One region of the Embleya sp. NBC_00888 genome, then DNA from elsewhere that is predicted to be linked to it. Evidence: riboswitches for the same ligand, from Rfam matches in the RefSeq annotation. Region 1 holds a riboswitch; each other region holds the start of a gene.
What was found. Region 1 has a riboswitch for cyclic di-AMP ahead of OG948_RS44660 (transglycosylase family protein). Riboswitches for the same ligand answer to the same signal wherever they lie in the genome.
Positions count from the first base shown of each region.

Region 2: another riboswitch for cyclic di-AMP. It lies ahead of OG948_RS22550 (NlpC/P60 family protein); the one in region 1 lies ahead of OG948_RS44660 (transglycosylase family protein).
Region 3: another riboswitch for cyclic di-AMP. It lies ahead of OG948_RS20290 (transglycosylase family protein); the one in region 1 lies ahead of OG948_RS44660 (transglycosylase family protein).

Region 1 covers NZ_CP108785.1:2,367,460-2,373,437, forward strand. Annotated here, with positions in the region: gene OG948_RS44655 (glycerophosphodiester phosphodiesterase family protein) at 1-6, shown strand, start outside; gene OG948_RS44660 (transglycosylase family protein) at 161-1,402, opposite strand; cyclic di-AMP (ydaO/yuaA leader) riboswitch at 1,435-1,668, opposite strand; gene OG948_RS44665 (hypothetical protein) at 1,977-2,615, opposite strand; gene OG948_RS44670 (DUF1203 domain-containing protein) at 2,819-3,313, opposite strand; gene OG948_RS44675 (hypothetical protein) at 3,417-4,565, opposite strand; gene OG948_RS44680 (aldo/keto reductase) at 5,067-5,978, shown strand, end outside.
Region 2 covers NZ_CP108784.1:5,258,594-5,264,571, forward strand. Annotated here, with positions in the region: gene pcrA (DNA helicase PcrA) at 1-348, opposite strand, end outside; gene OG948_RS22535 (PIG-L deacetylase family protein) at 506-1,225, shown strand; gene OG948_RS22540 (IS4 family transposase) at 1,271-2,509, shown strand; gene OG948_RS22545 (hypothetical protein) at 2,818-3,174, opposite strand; cyclic di-AMP (ydaO/yuaA leader) riboswitch at 3,519-3,656, shown strand; gene OG948_RS22550 (NlpC/P60 family protein) at 3,666-4,751, shown strand; gene OG948_RS22555 (LuxR C-terminal-related transcriptional regulator) at 4,847-5,524, opposite strand; gene OG948_RS22560 (PspC domain-containing protein) at 5,521-5,978, opposite strand, start outside.
Region 3 covers NZ_CP108784.1:4,808,138-4,814,115, reverse strand. Annotated here, with positions in the region: gene OG948_RS20300 (acyltransferase family protein) at 1-1,108, opposite strand, end outside; gene galE (UDP-glucose 4-epimerase GalE) at 1,351-2,319, shown strand; cyclic di-AMP (ydaO/yuaA leader) riboswitch at 2,779-3,000, shown strand; gene OG948_RS20290 (transglycosylase family protein) at 3,005-4,360, shown strand; gene OG948_RS20285 (PIG-L family deacetylase) at 4,538-5,978, opposite strand, start outside.

The DNA.
Region 1 (5,978 bases):
GGCTGATCGGCGCGATCCGCCGGGGACTTCGGCGTCCGCAGGGGTGGGGACGCCGAAAAGGGCCGGGCCCGTCGACACTCGGTCGACGGGCCCGGCCCTTGGTACGGCTACCGCGTTGTTGTGGCTAGCGCGGTGTGGTTACCGCCTGATGACGCTCGGCTCAGAGGTTGACGCCGTGCGCGCGCAGGTAGGTGACCGGGTTGATGCCACTGCCGTAGTTCGGCGTGGTGCGGATCTCGAAGTGCAGGTGCGGGCCGGTCACGTTGCCGGTCGCGCCGGAGAGGCCGATCTGCTGACCGGTGCTCACCGTGGCGCCGACGCGCACGCCGATGCTGGACAGGTGGGCGTACTGCGAGTACTTGCCGTCCGCGTGCTTGATCACGATCTCGTTGCCGTAGGCGCCGCCGTTGCCGGCCTTGACCACGGTGCCCGAGGTGATCGCCTTCACCGAGGTGCCGGTGGCGGCCACGAAGTCCTGGCCGGTGTGGCTGCCGCTGGACCACAGCTTGCCGCCGGTGCCGAACGCGGTGCCCAGGCTGCCCTTCACGGGAGCGACGTAACCGGACGCGTTGGCCGTGGTGGACTCGGCCTTGGCCGAGGACTCCTTGGCCACGACCGGGGCCTTCTCCTTGACCTCGACCTTCGGCGCGACCTTCACGGACGCCGTGGCCTTGGTCTCGGTCTTCGGCGCGGCCGGAGCGGTCTCGGTCTTGGTGCCGGCGGACTCGGTCGAGGCCGAGGCCTTACCCGAGAGCGAGAGCTTCTGACCGATCTGGATGACGTTCGGGTTGCCACCGATCACCGAGCGGTTGTCGGCGTACAGCTTGTGCCAGCCGCCCTCGACGTCCTTGTCGGCGGCGATCTTGGAGAGCGTGTCGCCCTTGACCACGGCGTACGAGGTGGTGGTCGACGCGGACTTCGACGCGGCCGCCGGGACGACCTCGATCTTCGGGGCCGGAGCGGTCGCCGGAGCGGACTCGGCCGGCTGCTCGGTGGCCTTCGGGGTGACCTTGACCGTGGACTTGGTGCCGGGCGAGACGGCCGGAGCGGCGCTGCCCTTGGTCAGGCCCGCCGGGCCGGAGGTGTTCGGCCAGGCGCCGGGACCCTGTACGGCGAGCACCTTCTCGGCGATGGCGATCTGCTGGTCCTTGGTGGCCAGGTCGGCACGCGGGGCGTACTGCTGACCGCCGAACTCGTTCCAGGTGCTGATGGTGAACTGCAGACCACCGTAGAAACCGTTGCCGGTGTTGATGTGCCAGTTGCCCGAGCTCTCGAGCATGGCGACCTTGTCCCAGGTGGAGACGGAGGCGGCGTTGGCGGAGGCGAGACCGGTGACCAGCGGGGCGGCGACGATCGCGCCGGCCATGCCGAGGGTCAGCGCGAGACGCGTCTTCTTGGGCATGCGGGCAGGGGTGATGAACGACTGCACGAAGATTTTTCCTTCTCCCACGCCTACGAAGTGAGCTGTCGGATTCGGGCTGGAGAGTCTCGCCCGGCCGTGTTCGGCCCTCCTGAGGAAGGGACGGGCACGGCTTCACCCCAAGCCGTCGTGATGGGCGTCCGTGTCACGGACGCCCGGGACGGCATTCCACTTGGTTCCCCCGCTCCTGCCTTTCGGGTTTCGTACCGTGGCCTCGCTCCGGCGGCAGGATTCGGCGAACCGGGAGACCATTTCGCCGAGCACCGGACCGGTGTGGCGAAGCACCAAGCTACGCACACCCCCGACTCGGATCCAAACATCATGTTTCGCCGAAACCGAAGAATCGGGTCGTAAGGGGGGAATATCGGGACCTAAAGTCCCGAGGAGCGTACGCATTGTGCCCGAATCGATGACGCACCGTGGACAACTCGGTTACTCAGGGCAGGAATCGCGGAAAGACGGTTCACGGTGCGTACGAACTCCTGACCATCGGTGCCCGCCATGTGACGTGCGCCATAGGGACGGTGGAGGATGGTCCGATATGTACCGCTATCGGTCAGCCGAAAGCCAGAGATGCCCCGGTGGCGGCGCCCAAGAGCGCACCCGCCACGGCTTGCGCGAGGGTGTGGTGACGCAGTGCCACACGCGACCAGCACACGACGCCGACCGCGAGACAACCGGTCGACCACCACGGTCCGCCCGCGACGGCGAGCAACGCGACGATGCCGGACACGACCGCGCAGTCGACGCTGATCTTCCACGCCGCGTTCACCACCAGCAGCACCACCGTCATGCCCCACAGCGCGAACATCGCGAACACCAGCCGGGACGGCGCGCCGGCGCCGAGCATGACCGCCGCACCGATACCGATCGAGGCCAGGATCACCGCGAAGATGCGCGGACGCTGCCGGCGGTCCACCACGTGCCGGTCGCCCCAGGTACCGCGGCGACGCTCCCACTCGATGTACCCGGCCGGAACGATGCCCGCGCACAGTGCCGCGAACAGACCCCACCCGGCGCCGGCCCACGAGTGGGTGACGAGCGCACCGAAACCGGACAGTCCGGCCAGGATGGTGTTGCGCGGCTGGAGGACGTCGGTGACCACCTGGGCGGCGCCCCGGACGCGGCCCGAATCGGGCGCGGCGGTGTGCGCCGCGACCTGGGCCGACGGGCTCCGCACGACTGCGTTGTCCATCCGCGTACGGTAGCCATCGGCTCGGAGCCGCCCGCCCGCGGGCCGATGCGGAATCCGGCCCGACACGGTGATCGTCCCGGGCGTGGCCGGGGCCGGCGCGACGGTGTCGCCGGCCCCGGTCGACGCGCCGCGCCGGGCGCTCGCGCGCGGGCGGACCCCCGGCGGCGCCGGGCGCGGGCGCCGGCGGAGGTCCGGTCGTGGGATCAGTGGTCGGGGGTGGACGGGCGGACGATGGTGGACATGTAGCAGCCGTAGGTGATGTTGCGGCAGTGGATCTCGGTCACCTCGGGGTCGGCGAGGATCTCGGCGAGGGCGGGCTCGGGATTGTCGGTGTCGTGGACGCGTGAGGTGGGGTGGATCCGTCCCCGGGCGTCGTAGGCGCGGAAGACCTGGGGTCGGGACCGCCACTGGGGCGGGTAGGCGTCGGTGCTCGGGCCGGGGCAGGCGTGGGCGTGCGCGAAGACCGGGCCGATCTCGCGGTACGGGCTCGCCGGGAGCGGCGGTTCGTAGCCGAACAGCATGAGCCGCTCGCCCGGCTCGGCGTCGCGCAGGCAGCAGCGCAACGGTTCGCCGCCGCCGGCCGTGTGCGATTCGACCGGATGGCCGGAGACGTCCAGGCCGGTGGCCCGGACCGAGGCGAGGAGCTCGGCGGGGATCGCTCGGACGACGAAGGTGCGGGTGTCCGCGGTGGTGGTCATGCCTCCAGCGTGGACGCGGCCGGGACCCGGTGCCGGCGGCAATCGGACACCTCGTTCGGCACCCGACTCACCCGACTCACCCGACTCACCCGGCTCACCCGGCTCACCCGGCTCGATCGTCGAGACGGCACCAATCCCGGCGGTAGGACGCCCAGTCCGTGTCGGTCGCGGCGAAGTCGACGTACAGCGCGACGCCGAAGTCGGGTCGGCGCGGGTCGTGTCTGGTCAGGCCCAGGCGTACGCCGCGCACCGCCGCCGCGACCGTCTCGGCCGAGCCGCGATGGCCCCAACTGTTCGCGTAGTAGGCGGGCAGGCCCATCAGCAGGTCGACCCCGGCCGGTGTCGCCTCCAGGGCGAGTTCGGTCTGCTGCGCGACGTAGCCGCCGTACAGCGACTCCAGCGGCATCGCGGTGTCGTAGGACATCACCGCGATCTGGTCGACCCGCCGCGCGACCTGGCCGAAGTAGCGCTGCGACCACCACTTGGGGTGGTCGCGCAGCGCCTGGAAGACGCTGTGCAGGGACGGCAGCGGATCGATCTGCGCGGCGGCGACCGACAGCGGGGCGCCGCGCGCACGGGTCAGCGCGTGGGTGGCGGTGAGCAGGTTCAGGAAGTCCTCGTTCCCGGACCACACCGGTTCCAGGTCGAGGTGCACGCCCTCGAAGCCGGCGTCCAGGATCTGCGCGGCCGACGCGGTGATCGCCGCGCGCACCGGCGGGCGCTCCAGCCGCAGCCCGGGCCCGCCGTGCGAGACGATGTCGCCGAGCCAGGCCTGCACCCGTACGCCGGGCAGTTCGCGGTGGACCGCGTCCACCAGTTGCCGCGCCCCGGGGTGGGCCGAGGGCGGCAGCGTGCCGTCGTGTTCCAGGGGCCCGGCGTGCACGTACAGGTCGTGGATCCCGGTCCCCCGCAACCGCTGTGCCAGTGTGGCCAGTTCGGCCGCTCCCTTGCGGCCGTCCACCCACGCGTGGCCGAGCCAGATCGCGTCCCGGCCGCGGGTGCGGGCCTGGTCCGACGGATCGCCCGCGTACTCCAGCCGCAGCGCGAGCGCGGCCGCGCCCACCGGCAGCAGCGGCAGGCTCACCAGGATCAGCAGGATCACGGTGATCCGCCGCCGGCGACTCCACGACCGCCACCGTCGCCGCAGTCGGCCCCCACGCGGCGGCGAGGGGGCATCGGGCTCCGCCGCGGGAGCGTCGCGCCCGGCGTCGCCGACCCCGCCCTCCGCCGCGGCGTGTGCGCCGACCTCCACGGGCTCGTCCGGGCCTGGCGCGGTGCTCTCCTCGGCAATCCGCCCCGGTTCGGCGATGGCGATACGGATCTTCCCCCTGTGTCGTGGTTCTCGGGCCCGGGTCGGGGCCGGCGAACCGCTCGGTCGTGGCCGACGGGCCGCGCATGACCGCGGACGGATGCCCGGGTCGGCGGCCCGAGTCGCGGCCCGGGAGATCTGCGTCGACTCCCCCTGCTACGGACGCGTTCGGGCGCGGAACCGTTCCAACCCGCCGGCGACGCCTTCCCTGGGCACCGGGTGATCCGCCGCCACGCCCCGCTCACGGTGCGGCGCACCCGGGACGCGGTGCCGGTGGCGGACCCGACCCAGGCCGGACCCGGTCCCTCCCGTACCGCCGGCCTGCGGCGAGGCGCCGACGGGGACCGATCGCTTCGACGGCCGTCGGAGCGCGTGGCGAATCCCATGGGTTCCGGCCTGCTCGGGCCGGGCAGCGACAAGGACATGACCTCTTCCACCTCCGCCATGCCGTACGCCGAACTGGGCCGCACCGGCCTGACCGTGGGTCGCATCGTGCTCGGCACGATGAACTTCGGGCCCGCCACCGACGAACGCGACAGTGGCGAGATCATGGACGCCGCGCTCGACGCGGGCATCAACCTGTTCGACACCGCGAACGTGTACGGGCGCTCCCAACTGACCGGCGCCGGCGCCCGGGGGGACACCGAGGAACTCGTCGGCCGCTGGCTGGCCGGGGGCGACCGGCGCGAACGGGTCGTGCTGGCCACGAAGGTCTACGGCAGTTGGGGCGACTGGCCCAACTCGGGCGGGCTCAGCGCCCGGCACATCCGCCGGGCCTGCGAGGACAGCCTGCGTCGCCTGGGCACCGACCACATCGACGTCTACCAGATGCACCACATCGATCGCCGGGTCCCGTGGGAGGAGATCTGGCAGGCGATGGACCTGCTGGTCGCGCAGGGCAAGGTGCTCTACGTCGGGTCGTCGAACTTCGCCGGCTGGCACATCGCGCAGGCCCAGGAGGCGGCGGCCCGCCGATCCTCGCTGGGTCTGGTCAGCGAGCAGTGCCTGTACAACCTGGCCCAGCGGGCCGCCGAGGCCGAGGTGCTGCCGGCGGCACAGGCCTACGGCCTCGGGGTCATCCCGTGGTCGCCACTGCACGGCGGCGTACTGGGCGGGGTGCTGGAGAAGGAGCGCGCGGGCGGTCGACACCGCTCCGCCGGGGACCGTGCGGCGGGCGAGGTGGCCGAGCGGCGCGAGCAGATCCAGGCGTACGAGGAGCTGTGCGCCAAGATCGGTACGCCGCCGGGGGAGGTCGCACTGGCCTGGCTGCTCACCCGCCCCGGGGTGACCGGCCCGATCGTGGGCCCGCGCACGCGAGACCAATTGGACTCGGCGCTGCGGGCGACGAGCGTCGAG
Region 2 (5,978 bases), on a different replicon from region 1:
CCGGTGGGTCAGCACGCGCGTCTTGCCGGAGCCCGCGCCGGCCACGATGAGCAGCGGGGACCCCTCGTGCACGACCGCGGCGCGCTGTTGCGGGTTCATTCCGTCCAGCAGCCGCGCCGGATCCACGACCGGGCGCGGCGCGCCGTTGCGGTAGTAGGCGTCGCGCGGCTCGGGCGGCGGTGCGTACTGCCCTTCGTACAGGTCGTCCGGATAGTCCTCCGGAAGGCCGTACACGTGGTTCTCGTCCGGCTCGGGCGGCAGCGGAATGTCGTCCGCGGGGCTCGTGGGGGACTTCTTGGCCGCGGTCTCGAAACCGGGCAGGGGGATGTCGTCGAAGAGGCTGCTCATCGTTCCCCGAGTCTAGGTGGGTAACAAGCGAGTCGTGCTCGGCCCTTTGTACAGAGCGGAGATCATTGCGCCGACGACGGGTTTTCGCCGCCGGCATCACGTCGATCGGGATCGGTGGATCACCGGTCGGGGATCGATCCGATCAAGGGAGTACATCGTGCTGGACGATCGTGACGTGGAACGGGTGCTGGTGCTGGCCGCGCACCCGGACGACATCGACTACGGGGCGGCGGGGACGGTGGCGACCTGGACCGAGGCCGGCGTCGAGGTGAGCTATTGCCTGGTCACCGACGGGGACGCGGGCGGCTTCGACCCGGCGGTGCCGCGATCCGAGATCGGCGGGATCCGGCGGGCCGAGCAGACCGCGGCGGCGGCGCACGTGGGGGTGAAGCGGCTGTACTGGCTCGGCTACCCGGACGGACGGTTGGCCGCGACCCTCGAACTGCGGCGCGACATCACCCGGGTGATTCGGCAGGTGCGGCCGCAGCGCATGGTGATCCCCAGTCCCGAGCGGGACTGGACGCGGCTCGCGCCCAGCCATCCGGATCATCTGGAGGCGGGCGAGGCGGCGATGCGGGCGATCTACCCGGACGCCCGGAACCCCTTCGCGCACCCCGAGTTGCTGGACGCGGAGGGACTGCGGGAGTGGACCGTGCCGGAGACGTGGTTGTCGCCGACGGGGGACCCGGACCACGCGGTCGAGGTGAGCGCGGTGTTCGAGCGCAAGATGGCGGCGTTGTTGTCGCACACGAGTCAGACGAGTCATCTGTCCGGGCTGCGCGATGAGGTGACCAGGATGCTCGGCCGCAATGCCCTGCGGTTCGGTCTGGGCGCGGGGCGGATGGCCGAGGTGTTCCGGGTGGTGGACACCCGCTAGACCCAATACCAGTGACTTTGATGGGGTTCGCTCGTTGGATGGGTTGTGCCAAGGCCTGGGCAGGTGAAGTCGTCGACGGGTGAGCGGTTCTCGGATCGGATCGCGTTGGGGGTGTTGACGCGTGCGTTTCCGCCGGAGTTGGTCGACGAGGTGGTCGCGGGGTGTGGGCGGGTCGAGCAGCGTCGTCGGTTGTTGCCGGCGAGGGTGGTCGTCTACTTCGTCCTGGCGATGTGTCTGTTCTCGGGTCAGGGCTACGAGGAGGTCGCGCGTCTGCTCACGCAGGGTCTGGAGCGGGAGCGTCGGTGGGTGGGGACGTGGCGGGTTCCGACGACCGGGGCGATCGGGCGGGCGCGGCTGCGGTTGGGGCCGGAGCCGTTGAGGGTGTTGTTCGCTCGGGTGTGTCGTCCGGTGGCGGTGCCGGGGACGGTCGGGGCGTGGTATCGCGGGCGCCGTCTGGTCGCGGTGGACGGCACGACCTTCGACCTGCCCGACAGCGAGGCGAACGCGGGTTTCTTCGGTCGGCCGGGTACGAGTCGGGGCCAGGGTCGGAGCGCGTATCCGCAGGCGAGGGTGGCCGTGTTGGTCGAGTGCGGCACCCACGTGGTGTTCGCGGCCGACATCGCGCCGCTCGCCGTGCGCGAAACGACCGCGGCCCGGCGGTTGTTCGCGTCGTTGGAGCCCGGGATGCTCCTGTTGGCCGACCGGGGTTTCCACGACTTCGAACTGTGGCGGGCGGCCTCCGGGACCGGCGCGGACCTGTTGTGGCGGATCAAGGGCAACGCCGTGCTCCCGGTCCTGACCTCCCTGCCCGACGGGTCCTACCTGTCCGAGATCTTCGCCGGTCACGACCGCCGGCGCGTCGATCCGATCCGGGTCCGTGTGGTCGAGTACACCCTGGGCCCGGGCGGTGGGGAGGAGATCGTGTATCGGCTGATCACCACCGTCCACGATCCCTCGGCGGCTCCGGCCGCCGAGTTGGCGGCGCTGTATCACGAGCGGTGGGAGATCGAGACCGCCCTCGACGAGATCAAGACCCACCAGGGCGGTCCCGGCCACGTGTTGCGTTCCCGTCACCCGGCGGGTGTCGAACAGGAGATCCTCGGTGTTCTCCTGGTCCATCACGCCCTGCGCGACCTGATGCACCACGCCGCTCGGGATGTGGACTGCGACCCGGACAGGCTGTCCTTCATCCGAACCCTGCGCGTCGTCCGCCGCCACGTCACCGGCCAGGCGGCGTTTTCCCCCCTCCCGACTCGCCGTCGCACTCCTCGCCACCCTGTGTGAGATCCACGAACGGCCCCTGCCGCCGAGGCGGTTGCGCTCCAACCCCCGCGTCATCAAACGCAAGATGTCCAACTGGGCGCTCAAGCGAACCGAGCACCGCAGCACACCCCCACCGAACCCACCCGACGTCACGCTCGTCGGACCGACCCGCACCACCCCAACCTGCCGCAGAAAGACCTAAAAACACCGGTATTGCCGCTAGACCCTGTCCGGCGGACCCATCGGGATCCGCCGGACAGGGCCTGGCGCGCTCGGCGAGGGATCGAGGACACGCCCGGGAGGTGAGCCGGCGGGTTCGTCGCGCCGGCTCAGGTCCACATGACGGCGATGGCGATGTTCGCCACGGTCAGCAGGCCGATCGCGCCGAGGACCTTCGGGGAGACCCGGTCCGCGGCGCGATTGCCCCAGACCAGCAGCAGGATCGCCAGCAGGATCACCAGCTTGGTGCCGATCTTGGCGTTGTCCACGTCCTGGTCCAGACCCGCCTGGACCACCCCGACCAGCGCCAGACCGGTGACGAGCATGGTCAGCGCACCGTGCGTCATCGCGGGCACGATCCGCACGTCGCCGGTGCGCAGCCCGGACATCTGGGTGAGAAAGCCGCCGAGCAGGGACGCGATGCCCACGATGTGCAGGACCAGCAGGATCTGCCGCAGAACGTCCACGTCGTACAACTCCTCGTCGGCTCCTCGCGCGGCGCCCGGGACGCCGTCGTCGTTGCGGGTCGCAGCTTAGCCGGCGGCCGATAAGGGACCTTCCGGTTGGTCATACGCGAGTAATGTGCGCCAAACGGCTCAAGATCGACTTTCGGGAATCCGGGCGCTTTTCCCGTGATACGGGGAGAAGGAAACGGCGACCTTGGTAAAGTTTTGGCAATGCAGAGGCCAATGGTGATGGTCGTGACACGCCTGTGACTAGTGTTCTGCGACAGGCGATCGGCTCGACGTCGGCCACCCGGTCGACACGATCGCCTCCGCCGAATTCGGGGACGCGTTTCGGTGACTGTGGGTGACCGCAGTCGTCGCGGCGAGAAGCCGGAACCGGGGACCCTCGCAGTCCCTGGGGTGAATCGGTGCTCCGGCACCGTAGGGCGCCTTCTTCCGCCCGAACCCGTCAGCTAACCCGGTAGGCGGCCGAGGAAGGAGACCCGCCACCAGTGGCGTCCCAACGTCGACCCGGGCAGCACCGCAAGCCCAAGCCGCGCACCGCCGTCCGTACCGCAGCGACCGTCGTCACGGCCGCCGCGACGATGACCGGCGTGATGACCTTCGCCGGCACCGCGAGCGCGGATCCCGCGCAGTCGTTCCAGCAGACCAAGGAACGCGTCAACCAACTGCACAGCGACGTGATCAAGGCCACCGACGCCGCCAACGGCGTCGAGGAGCAGATCACCAAGCAGCAGGGCACCGCGAACCAGACGCAGGCTCGGATCACCGAGGAACAGACCGCGCTGAACGCCCTGCGCGACCAGATCGGTGTCCTGGCGGCCAACCAGTACCGCAGCGGCGGCCTGCCGCCGTCGCTCTCGCTCGCGCTCAGCGGCGACCCCGAGGGTTACCTGCAGAAGTCGCAGATGATGTCCCAGCTCGACGGCCAGCAGGCCGCCAAGCTGAAGCAGATCGCGGCGCAGGCCCGAGTTCTCCAGCAGGACCGCACCGAGGCCTCCTCGCAGCTCGCGGAACTGGAGAAGCTGCGGACCGAGCTGAACAAGAACAAGGCCGACATCCAGGCCAAGCTCTCCGAGGCCCAGCGGCTGCTGAACACGCTCACCGAGCAGCAGAAGAAGGAAGTCCTCGACTCGGACGAGCACGCGGGCGACACCTCGCGTACGCCCGACCGCAGCTCGCGGGACAAGGAGAAGGACACCGCGCCGGCGACCAACATCCCGGCCTCCGGCCGGGCCCAGGCCGCGATCAACTTCGCGTTGGCGCAGATCGGCAAGCCGTACGTCTCCGGCGCCGAGGGCCCCGGCTCGTACGACTGCTCCGGCCTGACCCAGGCGTCCTGGAAGGCCGCGGGCGTGACGCTCACCCGCACCACCTGGACCCAGATCAACGACGGTCCCAAGATCGCCAAGAGCGCCCTCCAGCCGGGCGACCTGGTGTTCTTCTACTCGGACAACCGGCACGTGGGCATGTACATCGGCAACGGCCAGATCGTGCACGCCCCGCGTCCGGGCAAGACCGTGACCAAGGCGCCGCTGGACTCGATGCCGTTCCTCGCGGCCATCCGACCCGGCTAGGCCCACCGGACACCGACGACACCTCGACGGCGCCCGTCCTCGGAACGAATCCGAGGGCGGGCGCCGTCGTGTGTGCCGGGGTACCGCCGGTCCGGTCAGACCAGCCGGCGGTCGGTCGCCCAACGGGTCAGCTCGTGCCGGTTGGAAAGCTGCAACTTGCGCAGCACGGCGGACACATGGGTCTCCACCGTCTTGACCGAGATGACCAGCCGCCGGGCGATCTCCTTGTACGCGTAGCCGCGCGCGATCAGCCGCAGCACCTCGCGCTCGCGCTGGGTGAGCCGGTCCAGGTCCTCGTCGATCGGCGGCACGTCGGTGGCCGCGAACGCGTCCAGCACGAAGCCCGCCAGACGCGGCGAGAACACCGCGTCGCCCTCGCCGACCCGGCCGATCGCGCGGATCAGCTCGTCGCCGGTGATCGACTTGGTCACATAGCCCCGGGCGCCACCGCGGATCACCCCGATCACGTCCTCGGCCGCGTCCGAGACGGACAGCGCCAAAAAGCGCACGGCCGGGATCAACGACGCGCACTGGCGCAGCACCTCGACCCCACCGCCGCCGGGCAGGTGCACGTCGAGCAGGACCACCTCGGGACGGGTCTCGGTGACCACGGCCACCGCGCTCGCGACGTCGTCGGCCTCGCCGACCACCTCGACCGCCTCGCCGATCTCGGCGCGCACGCCGGTTCGGAACATCCGGTGGTCGTCGACCAGGACCACCCGGGTACGGGGCGCTCCCTCCGGGTGCTCGGTGCTCGTCTCGGTGGCGTTCACGTGTTCGTCCTTCCCACAGCGGCCCGGCCGGCCTCGGCTCGGCGCATCTCCAGCTCGACCTCGGTGCCCTCGCCGGGTTCGCTGCGGATGTTCGCGGCGCCCCCGTTGCGGCGCATGCGCCCCAGCACGGACTCTCGCACACCGAGCCGGTCGGCGGGCACCGCGTCCGGGTCGAAGCCGGGTCCGCGGTCCCGGACGAAGACGGTGACCATGTCCTCGTCGGCCTCGCCGAACACCGAGATCGCCGCGCCGCCCGCGTACTTCGCCGCGTTGACCATCGCCTCGCGCGCGGCGGCCAGCAGCGCGGCCAGCTTGTCGTCCACCGGGCAGTCGCCCACGGACACCACCTCGATCGACACGCCGTGCGCGTCCTCGACCTCGGCCGCGGTCGAGCGCAGCGCGGCGGCGAAGGTGCGATCCGGTTCCTCGCCGTCGGGGCGGTACAACCACGCGC
Region 3 (5,978 bases), on a different replicon from region 1:
TCAACCGCATCGCGGGCTTCTCCACCAGGTACCACGAAGCGGCGGCCAGAACGAAGGTGCCGACCAGCGACAGGCCGAGGTAGGCCATGAAGCCGTGGCGGTTGTACCCGAGCACGACCAGGAACTGCTCGACGACGAAGCCGTAGATATAGATGCCGTACGACAGGTCGCGCTTGCGGCCGACCACCCGGAAGGGCTTGGGCAGGCGCACCGCGAGCCACATCAGGGCGTACGCGAAGGCCGGGAAGCCGATCACGAAGAAGCCGCCGAAGCGCATGCTCGCGAACAACGCGACGATCGAGACCACGCCGAGCACGTCGTTGACCGGGATGCGCTCCTGGTAGAGCTGGAAGAGCATGCCGACGCAGAAGAGGAAGCTCAGGTAGATCAGATACTGGCTGTGCAGCGGGCCGATGAACTCGCTCAGGATCGGCACGTGGATGTTGGTGCCGTTGGTGTTCTGCGGACCGCGCCAGCCGGGGGCGTTCACCAGGTCCATGACGATCCAGCCGTACAGCAGGGTGGTCACCAGCAGCACGAACCGGCGGGATCCGCGCAGCACGCCGGACCAGGCCATCGCCGCGACGACCACGTAGCAGGTCATCTCGTAGCTCAGCGACCACAGCGCGCCGTCGAAGCCGGGGTCGAAGGCGTGCCCCTCCTTCTTCCCGGTGGCCAGGATGTTGGAGATGTCCAACTGCCGCAGACCGGTCCACCAGTTCGCGCGGATGTAGTCGAACGGGCCTTCGCCATGGCGCCAGAAACCGTCCAGCGAACCCTGCTGGTGACGGAACATGATCGGCGCGGCCACCAGCGCGGTGAACAGCACGCAGACCCACAGACCGGGCAGGATGCGCAACATCCGGTGCCACAGGTAGCGCCCGGTCGTGGTGCGCATGCCGCTGCGGGTGATCAGGAAGCCGGACAACACGAAGAAGCCGTACACGGACATCCGGCCGAGGCCGACCTGCATGCCGGTGAAGCCGTTGCCCGGCTCGTGCTTGCCGAAGCCGCCCAGGATGTGCGCGTGCGCCACCACGACCGCTGTGGCCAGCAGGAGCCGGATCAATCCGATGCTGTTGTCCCGGCCGGAGAATCGTTCGGCCAACGTTCCATGCCGACCCACTCCGAAGTCGCGTCGCACGCGCTTTACGCCCTTCCCGATGTGGCCGCCCCAGAAGCGACGCAGGATCCCTCCTGAGCGAATATGCGCCCTGCCCACGAGATCCTGTGCATGGTAACGGTCGACCCGACCCCGGGTCAGGCACCCTGGAAGGGGTGCGTCGGACGGGTCGCCGCGCGCGGTTCGCGCTCCCTCCGCGAACCCGGGATGCCGGGTAGGGTCGCCTCATGAAGTGGCTTGTCACCGGCGGTGCCGGGTACATCGGGACGCATGTCGTGCGGGCGTTGCTCGCGGCCGGCGAGGATGTGGTCGTCCTCGACGACTTCTCCACGGGCGCGCGCGAACGGGTTCCCGAGAAGGTGCCGCTGGTGGTCGGCTCGGTGCTGGACCGGGCGCTGCTGGACGAGACGTTCCGGGCGCACGCCGTGGACGGCGTGGTGCACATCGCGGCGAAGAAGCAGGTGCCCGAATCGGTCGCGCGCCCCCTCTACTACTACGAGGAGAACGTCGAGGGCCTGCGCGTCCTGCTCGCGGCCATGGTCGCGGCCGACGTCACGCGCGTCGTGTTCTCCTCCAGCGCCGCCGTCTACGGCATGCCCGACGTCGACCTCGTCGACGAGGACACCCCGTGCCTGCCGATCAACCCGTACGGCGAGAGCAAGCTCGTCGGCGAGTGGATGATCAAGGCCACAGCGCGCGCGCACGGCATCTCGTACGCCGCGCTGCGCTACTTCAACGTCGCGGGCGCGGGCGCGCCGGAGCTCGCGGACGAGGGCGTGTTCAACCTCGTGCCGATGGTGCTGGAGAAGCTGACGGCGGATCAGCCGCCGGTGATCTTCGGGGACGACTACGACACCCCGGACGGCACCTGCGTGCGCGACTTCATCCATGTGGTGGACCTGGCCGAGGCGCACGTGGCGGCCACCCGTCGGCTCGGCACCGACCCGGACGCGCGGCTGGTGTTGAACGTCGGTCGCGGTGAGGGCACGTCGGTGCGCGAGATGGTGGAACTCATCCGCGAGGTCACCGGTTTGCGCGACATCGCGCCGGAGCTGCGACCCCGGCGCGCGGGCGACCCGGCCCGGGTGGTCGCGAGCGCCGATCGCATCACCACCGAACTGGGCTGGAAGGCCCGGCACGACACGGCGGACATGGTGGAGAGCGCCTGGGCCGGCTGGCGCGCGCAGCGCGGCTGAGTCCCGCACACACCGCCCGCGGCGCCGCGCATCGGCCGGCGCCGCGAGCGGTCGCGGGCGGTGTCGCGTCGCGATCCCGCGACGGCGCAGGGTGAAGTCGCCTGGGGCAAATCGGACATGGCGCGCTTCGTTTGTGGGACGAATCACGTCGACCACGGGTGCGAACGCCCATGTCGGTGGGCAGGCGCCCGGTCCGCGCGACGCCACACGCGATGCGGATGTGACGAACGGGACGTAGGTGATCTTTCCCGGGTGATCGACCTACACGGCGACCAAGGGCCGTTGTCACGCGTTTCCGTCCCTTCCACCACGGAACGCCAACTACGGTCCTTTCCGTAAGGGATCATCTACATTGCGCTCATCCGCAAAACGGATAATCGACGTCTATCCGACACAGACTTGTGATCTTCGGCGAGGCCTGCTTAGCGTTCGATCCGTCCGTATCCCACACGGACCCCGATCGCCGGTACGCCGAATCCTGTCGCCGGCCGTTCGGGAGGCTGACGAGCACCACACGACAGGAGCGGGGGAACCACAGGTGAACCGCCGCGAACGGCCCCGATCTCGATGATCGGACGCCGCGAACGGCTTGGGGTGAAGCCATGTCCTTCGGGACGTGGCCGGGCTATCGATCTCCGGCCCGAATCCGACAGCTCACCTCGTAGGCGTGGGAGAGGATCCAGCCATGCTGTCCGGAACCGGGCGTCATCGCCGTCGCAGCACCAGTAGGACCACGCGTCTGATCGCCGCGGCGGGTGTCGCCGGAGTCGGCGTCGCCATGCCGATCATCGGCGCGGGCACCGCCCAGGCCGCCTCCGTGAGCACCTGGGACAAGGTCGCCCAGTGCGAGAGCACGGGCAACTGGCAGATCAACACCGGAAACGGCTTCTACGGCGGCCTGCAGTTCACCGCGAGCACCTGGAAGGCGTTCGGCGGCACGGAGTTCGCCGCCCGGGCCGACCTGGCGACCAAGGGTCAGCAGATCGCGATCGCCGAGAAGGTCCTCAAGGGCCAGGGCCCCGGCGCGTGGCCGGTGTGCTCGGTCAAGGCGGGCCTGACCCGAGGCGGCGCCGCCGCCGACGTCGACACCGGCTCCTCGGCCGGCAAGACCGCGCCGAAGACCGCTCCCAAGACCGAGACCGCCAAGCCGGCCCCGAAGAAGACGGAAGCCGCGCCGAAGATCGAGGTCAAGACCGAGGCTCCGAAGACCGAGGCCCCCAAGGCCGAGGCCCCGAAGACCGAGGCACCCAAGACCGAGACGCCGAAGACCGAGCCGGCCGCCGCGACCTCGTCCTATGTCGTGGTCACCGGCGACACGCTCTCCAAGATCGCGAACGCCGCGCACGTGCCCGGCGGTTGGCCGAAGCTGTACGAGGCCAACAAGTCCGTCGTCGGCGAGAACCCCGACCTGATCTTCCCGGGTCAAAAGCTCGCGGTCGACGGCAAGGCCGCGCCGACCACCACCAAGACCGAGGCCGCCGAGCCCAAGGTCGAGGTGCAGAAGGCCGAGACGCCGAAGACCGAGGCGCCCAAGGCCGAGGCCCCGAAGGCCAAGACGGAGAGCAAGCCGGCTCCGAAGGCCGTGACCACCAAGACCGAGGCCGCCAAGACCGACTCGACGACGACCGCCTCCGGCTCGTACGTCGCCCCGGTCTCGGGCGCCACGCTCACCGCGAGCTTCGGCTCCGGCGGCTCGCGCTGGTCCAGCGGCAGCCACACCGGCCAGGACTTCGCGGTCTCGACCGGCACCACGGTGCGCGCGGTCACCTCGGGCACCGTCGTGTCGGCCGGTTGGGGCGGCGCGTACGGCAACGAGGTCGTCATCCGGCACGCGGACGGCAAGTACACCCAGTACGCGCACCTGTCCTCGATCTCGGTCAAGGCCGGGATGAAGGTGCAGACCGGCCAGAAGATCGCGCTCTCCGGCGCGACCGGCAACGTCACCGGCCCGCACCTGCACTTCGAGGTCCGCACCACGCCGAACTACGGCTCCGCGGTCAACCCGATGACGTGGCTGCGCAGCCACGGCGTCAGCGTCTGAGTCACCCGCTCCACCCGCTGCACCCGCTGCATTCGAGTCACCGCTGCACCGAACGGCGGGCGTTCCCTCCCGGGAGCGCCCGCCGTTCGCGTGTGCGGACCGGTGCGCGTGTCCGAACGGTTCGCGTGTCCGAACGGTTCACGTGTGCGGACCGGTGCGCGTGTCCCGACGGTGCCGTCAGGGCAGCCGCGCGGTGCGCAGCGCGCCGTCCGGACCGAGCCACAGGGCCACCGCGTGCCCGGCGCCGTCCGGCGCGCCGGTGGGATCGACCGCGACCGCGCGCTCGTCGAGCACGACCGGCGCCCCGGACGCGCCGAGCACGATCGGCCGGCCGTCGGCGTCCCGGGTCAGCGTCGCCGTCGTGCCGTCCGCTCGGGGCACTCGGCTCAACGCCTCGTAGCCCGCGCCCGCGGCGCCCGAGCCGGCCGGCACCCACCCGTTCGGCCCGCCCTCGACCACGCTCGCGATCTCCGGTGTGCCGGCCCGCCGGTAGGCGACGCCCACCCTGCCGTCGGCGCCCACCGACACGGCGGGCGGGCCCGCCGGTCGCTCGGCCGCGATCGTGCGCGGCGGCCCCGACCGCTCGCCGACCGGTTCCCAGTAGCGGATGCCCTCGCGCGCAGTGCCGAAGACCACGACCCGGCCGTCCGGGCGGGTCACCGCGCCGGGCCCCTCGACGATCTCGCCGCCGCCCAGGTCCCGCCACGGCGACCACGTGTCGCTCCCGGCGGGCCGATGACGGCCGCTGATCCCCTTGTCCCGGTCGCGCACGAACAGGTACAGCCCGCCCGCGCCGTCCACTGCGACCACCGGTGTGCCCGGGCCGCGTCCGTCGCCGTCGGGGTTGCCCAGGCGGTGCCACGGCCCCAATTCGCCGCCGGGCGTCGTCTCGGTCGCCGTGAGGATCTCGAACCGGTCCCGATCGGCCCGTCGGGCGCCGCCGATGCGCAGCGCGAACACCGCGATCCGGCCGTCCGCCGTGCGCACCGCGGCGAGCCCCGGGGCGAGTTCGCCGTCGCCGGGGCCGGGCATCGAGTGCGCCGGGGACCAGTTCGGGCCGCCGACGGCGTCCTGGGTCCACCGGGTGACGCGCCCGCCGAGCACGGCCCACGCGGTGAGCCGGCCGTCCGCGCCGAGCACCGGGCGCACTCCCGCGTTCGGGTAGCGGTAGGTGGTGCTCTGCGGCCAGTTGGTCCCGGGCGCGGTGTCCCGCACCTTGAGGTCGCCGCAGTCCACCCGACCCGGGCAGTGACGCACCCGGTCCGTCCAGCCGTACACCCGGTTGATCCCGTCCTTGCGCTCGCGCGCCGCCGGCGCCAGATTGTGCGGCCAACGCTCGTTGTAGTAGCCCCGGTAGGCGATCGCGGCGGCGCTCGCGGCCGGTCGATCGGCGTTGTACCGGCGCAGCGCCTCCCACGTGAACTGCGCGGCGGCGGTGTGGTCCTGGTGGTCCGAGACGCCGCCGTTGTCGGCGTGTACGGGGTGCGCGCCATCGTGTCGCTGCCGATCCGGCTCCGGGTCGAGCGTGCGCACCACGGTCGGCGTCTGGGCCCGCATCAGGTCCGCGAGCGAGTCGATCAGGCCGTCCCTGGTGTACGTGTAGGGTCCGCCCGCCGGC